DNA from 2 places in the Massilia putida genome. Region 1 is predicted to be linked to the other one. Evidence: predicted binding sites of a transcription regulator. Region 1 holds the regulator's gene; the other holds the start of a gene.
What was found. The regulator LexA, encoded in region 1, represses DNA repair genes until DNA is damaged. The targets are predictions, from matches to a motif close to ACTGTATNNNNATACAGT.
Positions count from the first base shown of each region.

Region 2: recA (recombinase RecA) is a predicted target of LexA. The motif match lies at 2,774-2,791, and genes of this name have one in related genera.

Region 1 is NZ_CP019038.1:2,322,986-2,327,400, reverse strand. Features, by position in the region: gene BVG12_RS12625 (tetratricopeptide repeat protein) at 1-201, shown strand, start outside; gene udk (uridine kinase) at 223-864, opposite strand; gene BVG12_RS12615 (class I SAM-dependent rRNA methyltransferase) at 962-1,597, shown strand; gene lexA (transcriptional repressor LexA) at 1,614-2,276, opposite strand; gene rpsF (30S ribosomal protein S6) at 2,581-2,964, shown strand; gene priB (primosomal replication protein N) at 2,990-3,280, shown strand; gene rpsR (30S ribosomal protein S18) at 3,323-3,613, shown strand; gene rplI (50S ribosomal protein L9) at 3,660-4,112, shown strand; gene BVG12_RS12585 (replicative DNA helicase) at 4,296-4,415, shown strand, end outside.
Region 2 is NZ_CP019038.1:3,368,645-3,373,059, forward strand. Features, by position in the region: gene sucC (ADP-forming succinate--CoA ligase subunit beta) at 1-223, opposite strand, end outside; gene BVG12_RS17185 (DUF2889 domain-containing protein) at 312-869, opposite strand; gene recX (recombination regulator RecX) at 1,163-1,621, opposite strand; gene recA (recombinase RecA) at 1,631-2,710, opposite strand; gene BVG12_RS17200 (response regulator) at 3,064-3,774, shown strand; gene BVG12_RS17205 (sensor histidine kinase) at 3,771-4,415, shown strand, end outside.

The sequences.
Region 1 (4,415 bases):
AAGCTGCTCACGAAGGACGAGACGGACAAGGCAACGGCGCACCTGAAGGAGGTGAGCGACCGCCTGGCGGAAGACACGAAGGTGGCCGGCCGCATGGTCGTCGCCGACTTCGATGCCTGGCGCGCGGGCACCGAGGCGTACGTCAAGGAGCACAACGAGATGGTCAAGAACGCGCCGCCGCGGGACGACGGCGGCAAGTGACGGTGCGTGCCGGCGCGAAGATCAGGGCCGCTTCCAGCGGCCGATGACGCTCGCCACCTTGGTGGTAATGATATCGACCGCCGGGTCATTCGCGCCGTGGGGCAGGATGACGTCGGCGTGGCGCTTGGTCGGCTCGATGAATTGCTTGTGCATCGGGCGTACCGTTTCCAGATATTGGCCGACGACGCTCTCCATCGAGCGGCCGCGTTCGGCAATATCCCTTTGCATGCGGCGGATGAAGCGGATGTCGGCGGCGGTGTCGACAAAGATCTTCAGCGACATCATGTCGCGCAAGTCGGCGTCATACAAGGCAAACAAGCCTTCGATCACGATCACCGGAGCCGGTTTGACGGGAATGGTTCTGCTGGAACGGTTGTCGATCGTGAAGTCGTACTCCGGCATCTCGATCGCCTCGCCGTTGCGCAAGGCCTGGACGTGCCGTACCAGCAGTGGCCAGTCGAAGGCCCGGGGATGGTCGTAATTCTGCTTGCGGCGGACTTCCGGGGGGAGGTCGGATTGGTCGCAGTAGTAGTCGTCCTGCATCACGACCGACACCATGTCGGCGCCGAACGACGCCAGCACTTGCTGGGACACCGTTGACTTGCCGCTGCCGCTGCCGCCGGCGACACCAATGACAAACGGCAGGAAAGAAATCTCATTCATCCGTAAATGATACCGGATACCGGAGCGGCGACGGAACCGACAGGCGGAGCGACGACGCCTTGCTGTATCATTCGGCTCCCGTCAACGAAGCCCATCTATGCTCATCATCACCATCAAACAGGGCAAGGAAAAAAGCCTGCTGTCCGGCGACCCCTGGATTTATCTCTCCGCCATCGACAAGGTCGAGGGACGGCCCCAGGAACGCAACAAGGCCGGCGTCACGGCGGTCGTGCAGTCGTCGTCGCGCCAGTTTCTGGCGCGCGCGGCCTATAACGCCAAGTCGCAGATCGCGGCCCGCGTCTGGACGCTGCGCGAGGATGAGCCGGTCGACCACGCCATGATGAAGCGCCGCGTGCAGGCTGCGGTCGCGCGGCGTGCCATGGCGGTGCGCGGCGCCGACCCGCAGGCCCTGGTGCCCGTGATCGATGGCGAAAAAGACGGCCTGCCGGGCCTGCTGGTGCACAGCTATGGCGGGACCGGCGGTTATCTGGTGTGCCAGTTCAATGCTGCCGGCGTGGACGCGTGGAAGGTGACCATCGTGCAGGCGCTGCTTGCGGCGACGGGCTGCCCCAACGTGTTCGAACGCAGCGACGAGTTGCTGCGCAAGGGCGAGGGGCTGCCGGTCATCTGGCGCGCGCTGGCCGGCGACGAGCCGCCCCAGCGCCTGATGGTGCGAGACGGCAAGCGCCTGCTGCCGACCGATATCCGCACGGGTTTCGTCTACCCGCGCTGAAACCGGTCACGGCACGTCAGTGCCAGGAGCGCAGCAGACCGACCGCCAGGCCTTCCAGCGCGAACTCGTCCGAGCTCGGGTCGACGGTGATCACGGAAAAGTCCGGATTTTCGGGCAGCAGCTCGATCGTGGAGCCGGTCTTGCGGTAGCGCTTGACCGTCACTTCGTCGCCGATGCGGGCGACGACGATCTGGCCGTTCTTGGCGTTGTCGACTTTCTTGACCGCCAGGAAATCGCCGTCGCAGATGCCCGCATCGCGCATCGACCAGCCCTTGACCTTGAGCAGGAAGTCTGGCTTGCTGGAGAACATCGCGGGGTCGACGGAGTAGGTCGCTTCGACGTGTTCCTGGGCCAGGATGGGCGAGCCGGCAGCGACACGGCCCACGAGCGGCAGCGACATCAGGTTCGGCGGCATGGCGGGCACGAAGGCCGGCACGGCGGGCGCGGCCTTGGATTCGGCGGTGGCCTGGCCGACGAGGCGGATACCGCGCGAGGTGCCCGGTGAGATTTCGATCGCGCCTTTGCGGGCCAGGGCCTGCAGGTGTTCCTCGGCGGCATTAGCCGAGCGGAAGCCAAGCTCCTGGGCGATTTCGGCGCGGGTCGGCGGGAAGCCGGTGTTGTCGATGGCTTCCTTGATCAGGTTAAGGATCTGTTCTTGCCGTGCGGTGAGCTTTAGCATGTTCGTCTTGGTTGGTACGGGATCAGACTGTATTTTTGTACAGTATTGCGCGGCGCGCAAGGGGAATTAGTAGTTTTTTTCGTGCAGCGCGCCGCTGCACGCGTTTGCCGCCTGTTGCGTTGCGGCACGCGGCGCGCGTCCGCAGCCTGTTGCGTTGCGGCATGCTGCGCGTGTCCGACAGCGTCGCGGTGCGTCAAAGATGGCGCGCTTGACGTTTTTGCTGCTATAATGTCGGGCTTTCCCTTCCCACACTCGTCTTGACGCCGAGGTGGGCATTTGTTTAAACGTCCTTAAGGAGTGTTTCATGCGTCATTATGAAATCGTGTTTATCGTCCACCCGGACCAGAGCGAACAGGTCCCGGCGATGATCGAACGCTACAAGACCACGGTCACCTCGCGCGGCGGCAACATCCACCGCGTCGAAGATTGGGGCCGTCGTCAAATGGCTTACCAGATCCAGAAGCTGCCGAAGGCACACTACATCTGCATGAACATCGAGTGCGACAACGAGACCCTGGTCGAGCTGGAAACCGCATTCAAATTCAATGATGCCGTGCTGCGTCACCTGACCGTGAAGATGAAGAAGGCTGAAACCGCACCGTCGCCGATGATGAAGTCGGTCCAGCGCGAAGACGCAGCCAAGAGCCACCGCGCCGAGCAGGCCGCCGCTCCGGCCGCAGCCGCCTAAATCTCGCGGGAGCACCGAGCTGTAAGTGAACGAGCTGTCGCTGGTCGCAAGCATTCTGGAACGCGACACCTTGCGCTACACCCCGGCCGGCATCCCCATCGTGGGCGGCATCCTGCAACATGGATCGACGCAGACGGAGGCGAGGATGGACAGGCAGGTCGAATTCGAGATTCCCGCGGTTGCCGCGGGCGAGATTTCGGGACGATTTGCCAATGCCGAGTTGGGCGCGATGTACCGCTTCACGGGATTCCTGGCCAGGAAAAGCCGTCACAGCAAAGGCTTGGTGTTTCACATCATTGATTTCAGTGCCGCGTAACGAAATGCGGGCACGTTTTTAGATAGATACAGGAGCCTCAAAATGGCATTCGGTAAAAAGTTCGACAAAAACAAAGCTAAGCTCAAAGAGAAGCGTAAACAGCAGAACCCGCTGTTCAAGCGTAAGAAATTCTGCCGCTTCACCGCTGCAGGCGTGGAACAGGTTGACTACAAAGATGTCGACACCCTGAAGGATTTCGTCCAGGAAAACGGCAAGATCATGCCGGCACGCCTGACCGGCACCAAGGCGCACTACCAGCGTCAAGTGGATACCGCGATCAAGCGCGCCCGTTACCTGGCTCTGCTGCCGTACACCGACCTGCACAACGCTTAATTCGTCGGTCGCGACCGCAAGCATAGTCAGATTACTGGAGAATAAAATGCAAGTTATCCTGCTGGAAAAAGTCGTCAACGTCGGCAACCTGGGCGACGTCGTCAAGGTCAAGGATGGTTACGCTCGTAACTTCCTGATCCCGCAAAAAATGGCCCGCCGCGCAACGCAAGCTGCCGTGGCCGAGTTCGAAGTCAAGCGCGCCGAACTGGAAAAAGCAGCTGCCGAGAAACTGACCGCCGCTCAAGCCCAGGGCGACAAGCTGAACGGCATGACCGTCACCATCGCGCAGAAAGCCGGCGTCGACGGCCGTCTGTTCGGTTCCGTGACCAACTTCGACATCGCCGAAGCCCTGACCAAGCAAGGTTTCGCCGTCGAGAAGGCACAAGTGCGCATGCCGACCGGTCCGCTGAAGACCACCGGCGAGCACCCGGTGTCGGTCGCTCTGCACACCGACGTCGTGGTGGAAATCACCATCGCTGTCGTGGGCGAAGCTGCTTAATTAAAGTTTCAAGGTAATACCGTCGTCCCCGCGAAAGCGGGGGGCCAGATTTGCGAGTCGATACGCAAGCACAGGTCCCCGCTTTCGCGGGGACGAATTTTTTTTGCAACAGCAAAAAAAATTCGTTTTTGGAAACTCACCAATGATTTCAGCGTCTGATCGGATACGGGTATAATGCCGGCCATGAACACCTCAGCAGACCCGCAGATCGAGTCGCTCCGCATCCCCCCGCATTCCATCGAAGCAGAACAGTCCGTCATCGGCGGCCTGCTGCGCGACAATGCGGCGTGGGACCGTATCGCC
Region 2 (4,415 bases), 1.0 Mb from region 1:
GGTTCGCGTATTCACGCACTTGTTCCAGCGACTTGGCGACTTTCACGCCGCCGCCCTTGCCGCGGCCGCCAGCATGGATCTGGGCCTTGACCACCCAGACCGGACCGCCCAGCTCTTCAGCTGCCTTGACAGCCTCGTCAACCGACAAGCACGGAATGCCGCGCGGAACGGTCACTCCGAATTTTCGGAGGATCTCTTTGCCCTGATACTCATGGATTTTCATGCTGGCTTCCCTTCTTCTGTTACTGATGTAGTTTAGAAATGCGAATGAATAAATAAAGCGACAAATCCGGAGTCTACTCCGGACAACACTACCCCGGCACCGCCTTTAGCGACCAGCGCGGATAGTACGTTTCGACGGCGGGGCCATCGAGGCGCAGTGCGTGGCAGCGGTCCAGTTCGTAAGGCCGCTCGGTCGAGGTATCGACCGAACGGTTGGCCATCGCGTCATCGGCGAAGGCCTGGATTGCCGCGGTGGGCAGGACTTGCGCGAGTTCGGTCAGGTGGGTGCAGCCGAGTACCCCGGACAGGCGGTCCTTCAGATGCAATCGGAAATGTTTCAGCAGCGACAAGCCGATCAGCTTTTTATAAGCAGGAGCAATGGTGTCGCAGAAACCGGGATAGGGTACGGCGTCGGACGCGGCTTCGGCGTCGACGATATTCATGTCGCGGTCGATGGTCACGCGCAGCTTGAGTTCGTGCACCGGCAGGCCGGCCGGGCGGGAACCGGAAGGCAGGGCAATGTCATGCGTCTTGGTGTCGCGGATGCAGGCGTCGAGATCCCACAGGCCATCGTCGCGCGCGAACACGTCGACAGTGATGGCGCGCGTGTGCCGAGGCTTACGCGGAGCGGGTGGAGACAGGGGCATAAACACCAATGCCGGAATGCGGCGAAAAAATTTGCAGCCGTTGTGCCTGATGCACGTTGCCGCAGCTTCTACGGCAACAACCGCTCTTGCGGCGCTGCTTAAACCATGAAAGTTTAGCACAGGGTGCCGGCCTGTGCACCGTATCCTCAGTTGCCCAAGGGTTTATGAAGGGAAGATAAGGGAAGATGTTGCGAAGTTGTGATGACGAAAGCGCAAGCTTGTGCGCGTGGCTGCGTCATCGAACTGTCATAAACAAGACCGCAGTCCGTCATTCACAACAGTGAGAAGCGGGATCAGAGATCGTCTTCGTCGTCGCCGCCCTTCAGCGCGGCACGCACCGCGCTTTGGGAAAAGCCACGTTGCAGCAGAAAGCGCATCTGCTTGCTGCGCTCTTCGGCATCTTGCGGAACCCGGTTGAACTTGCGGCGCCAGACCTCACGCGCCCGTGCCGTTTCGGATTCCTTCAGTTCGGACTTGAGCTCGTCGAACGCTTCGCCGTTGACGCCATGCTGCTGGAGTTCGGCAAGTACCCGCGCGTTGCCGTAGCGGCCCGCACGCCGGTTCACCAGCGATTCGGCAAAGCGCTCCTGCGACAGCCAGTTGTTCTTTTCAAGGAAATCGAGGAGGGCTTCGACGTCGTCGCCCTCCTCCGCATATCGAGACAATTTGCGCGCCAGTTCGAGCCGGCTGTGCTCGCGCGTCGATAAATATTTCAACGCGCGAGCCTTGAGGCTCAGCTGCTGGCGCACCATCGAGGACGATTACTCGTCGTCGCCGACGGAGGCCAGCTGGGGCGCATCGCCACCGACCGGACCCGGCGGCAGTTCGCGCACGCCCAGGGCGGCGCGGACCTTGTTCTCGATCTCGCGTGCCAGTGCCGGACGCTCCTTCAAGAAGATACGCGCATTGTCCTTGCCCTGGCCGATGCGTTCGCCGCCGTAGCTGTACCACGAACCCGACTTCTCGACGATCTTGTTGTCCACGCCCAGGTCGATGATCTCGCCTTCGCGCGACGTGCCTTCGCCGTACAGGATGTCGAAGTGCGCTTCCTTGAACGGGGGCGCGATCTTGTTCTTGACGACCTTGACCTTGGTTTCGTTACCGATCACCTCGTCGCCAGTCTTGATCGAGCCGGTACGGCGGATGTCCAGACGCACGGAGGCGTAGAACTTCAGCGCGTTACCGCCGGTCGTCGTTTCCGGGCTGCCGAACATGACGCCGATCTTCATACGGATCTGGTTAATGAAGATCACCAGGGTGTTCGTACGGTTGATCGATGCGGTCAGCTTGCGCAGCGCCTGGGACATCAGACGGGCTTGCAGGCCCGGCAGGGAATCGCCCATGTCGCCTTCGATCTCGGCGCGCGGCGTCAGCGCCGCCACCGAGTCGATGACCACCATGTCGACGCTGCCCGAACGCACGAGCGCGTCCGTGATTTCCAGTGCCTGCTCACCCGTGTCCGGCTGCGAGATCAGCAGCTCGTCCAGCTTGATGCCCAGCTTTTGCGCATAGGTCACGTCCAGCGCGTGTTCGGCGTCGATGAACGCGCAGGTGCCGCCCAGCTTCTGCATCTGGGCGATGGTCTGCAGGGTCAGCGTCGTCTTACCCGACGATTCCGGACCATAGATCTCGACGATACGGCCGCGCGGCAGGCCGCCGACGCCGAGGGCGATGTCCAGGCCCAGCGAACCGGTCGAGACGGTTTGCACTTCCTCGACGGGCGCATTGGTATCCATGCGCATCACCGAGCCTTTACCAAATTGCTTTTCGATCTGCGCGAGGGCTGCTGCCAGCGCCTTGCCCTTCTCGGCTGCATTTACTGCGGATTTTTTGTCGTCCATAACTTTCTTTCTGTCCTAGAGTGATCCAAGGTGTGGGCCGCTCGCGCGATTTCAATAGGAAGTACTGTATAAAATCCCAGTGGTTTTGGCAAGCGTTATTTACAGTCGTGTGACAATCCGTTGACCGATTCGACTTGTTACGCAATATCCAACACAATATACGAAACAACGAAGGGAACCTTGAAAAACCGTCGCGAGCGGCCGCAACGCAGTTCGACAAGCGCAGCTGTACGAGCGGTACAGCCGGTCCGCCGTCACGGCGCATCGCAGCCTGCGCGGCCCGGTCCGCAGTGCAACGCGCAGCAGGTTTTTCGACGTTCTCTAATGTCCAAGCCAGAAACGAGGGAGCCGAGATGCGTATTTTACTTGCCGAAGATGACAGCGTGCTCGCTGACGGGTTGACGCGCTCGCTGCGCCAGTCCGGCTACGCGATCGATTGCGTGAAGAACGGCCAGGACGCCGACACCGCGCTGTCCACCCAGGAATTCGACCTGCTGATCCTCGACCTCGGCCTGCCCAAGCTGTCCGGCCTGGACGTGCTGCGCCGCCTGCGCGCGCGCGGCTCGCTGCTGCCCGTGCTGATCCTCACCGCGGCCGACTCCATCGAACAGCGCGTGGGCGGCCTCGACGCCGGCGCCGACGACTATATGCCGAAACCGTTCGCCCTGTCGGAACTGGAAGCGCGCGTGCGCGCCCTCACCCGGCGCGGCCAGGGTGGCGGCTCGACCGTCATCCGCCACGGGCCGCTCGTGTACGACCAGGTCGGCCGCAGCGCCTACATCAACGACCAGATGCTCGACCTGTCCGCGCGCGAACTGGGCCTGCTGGAAATCCTGCTGGCGCGCACTGGCCGCCTCGTGTCGAAGGAACAGCTCGTCGACCACCTGTGCGAATGGGGCGAAGAGGTGTCGAACAACGCCATCGAGGTCTACGTGCACCGCCTGCGCAAGAAGATCGAGACGGGCGGCATCCGCATCGCCACCGTGCGCGGACTGGGCTATTGCCTCGAGCGTCACGCGGACAGCGCCCACAAGAGCGCCGAAGCGGCCAGCGGCCACAAGTGAAACGATTCAAGCGGCGCGCCGCCGGGCCCGATCCGCTCGCCGTCGCGGAACCGCTCGACGAGCTCTACGTTCCGCCCAAACCCGAGCCGGAAGAAAGCATCCAGCACTCGCTGTTCGGCGAGATCCTCGACTGGATGCTGGCGCCGCTGCTGCTGCTGTGGCCGATGAGCATCGCGATCACGTACCTGGTCGCGAAATCGATCGCGAATCAGCCGTTCGACCACGCGCTGGAAGACAGCGTCACGGTGCTCGCCCAGCAGGTCAAGGAAGTGGACGGCAAAGTGGTCGCGCGCCTCCCCAGCACCGCGCGCGACATCCTGCGCGCCGACGACGTCGACAGCGTCTATTTCCAGATCAGCGGCCCGCACGGCGAGATCGTCGACGGCGACCGCGACCTGCCGCTGCCGAACGCGGACGACGCCGAACGCAGCGGCCGCGTGCACTTCCGCACCGAGACCCTGCACGGCGCGCCGATCCGCATCGCCTATGCCTGGGTCAACCTGCAGCCGCTGCTGGACGCTTCTCAGGAACCGCGCCTGGCCCTCGTGCAAGTGGCGGAAACGCTGGAAAAGCGCGCGCAGCTGGCCAACGAGATCATCAAGGGCGTGATCCTGCCCCAGTTCATCATCCTGCCCGTGATC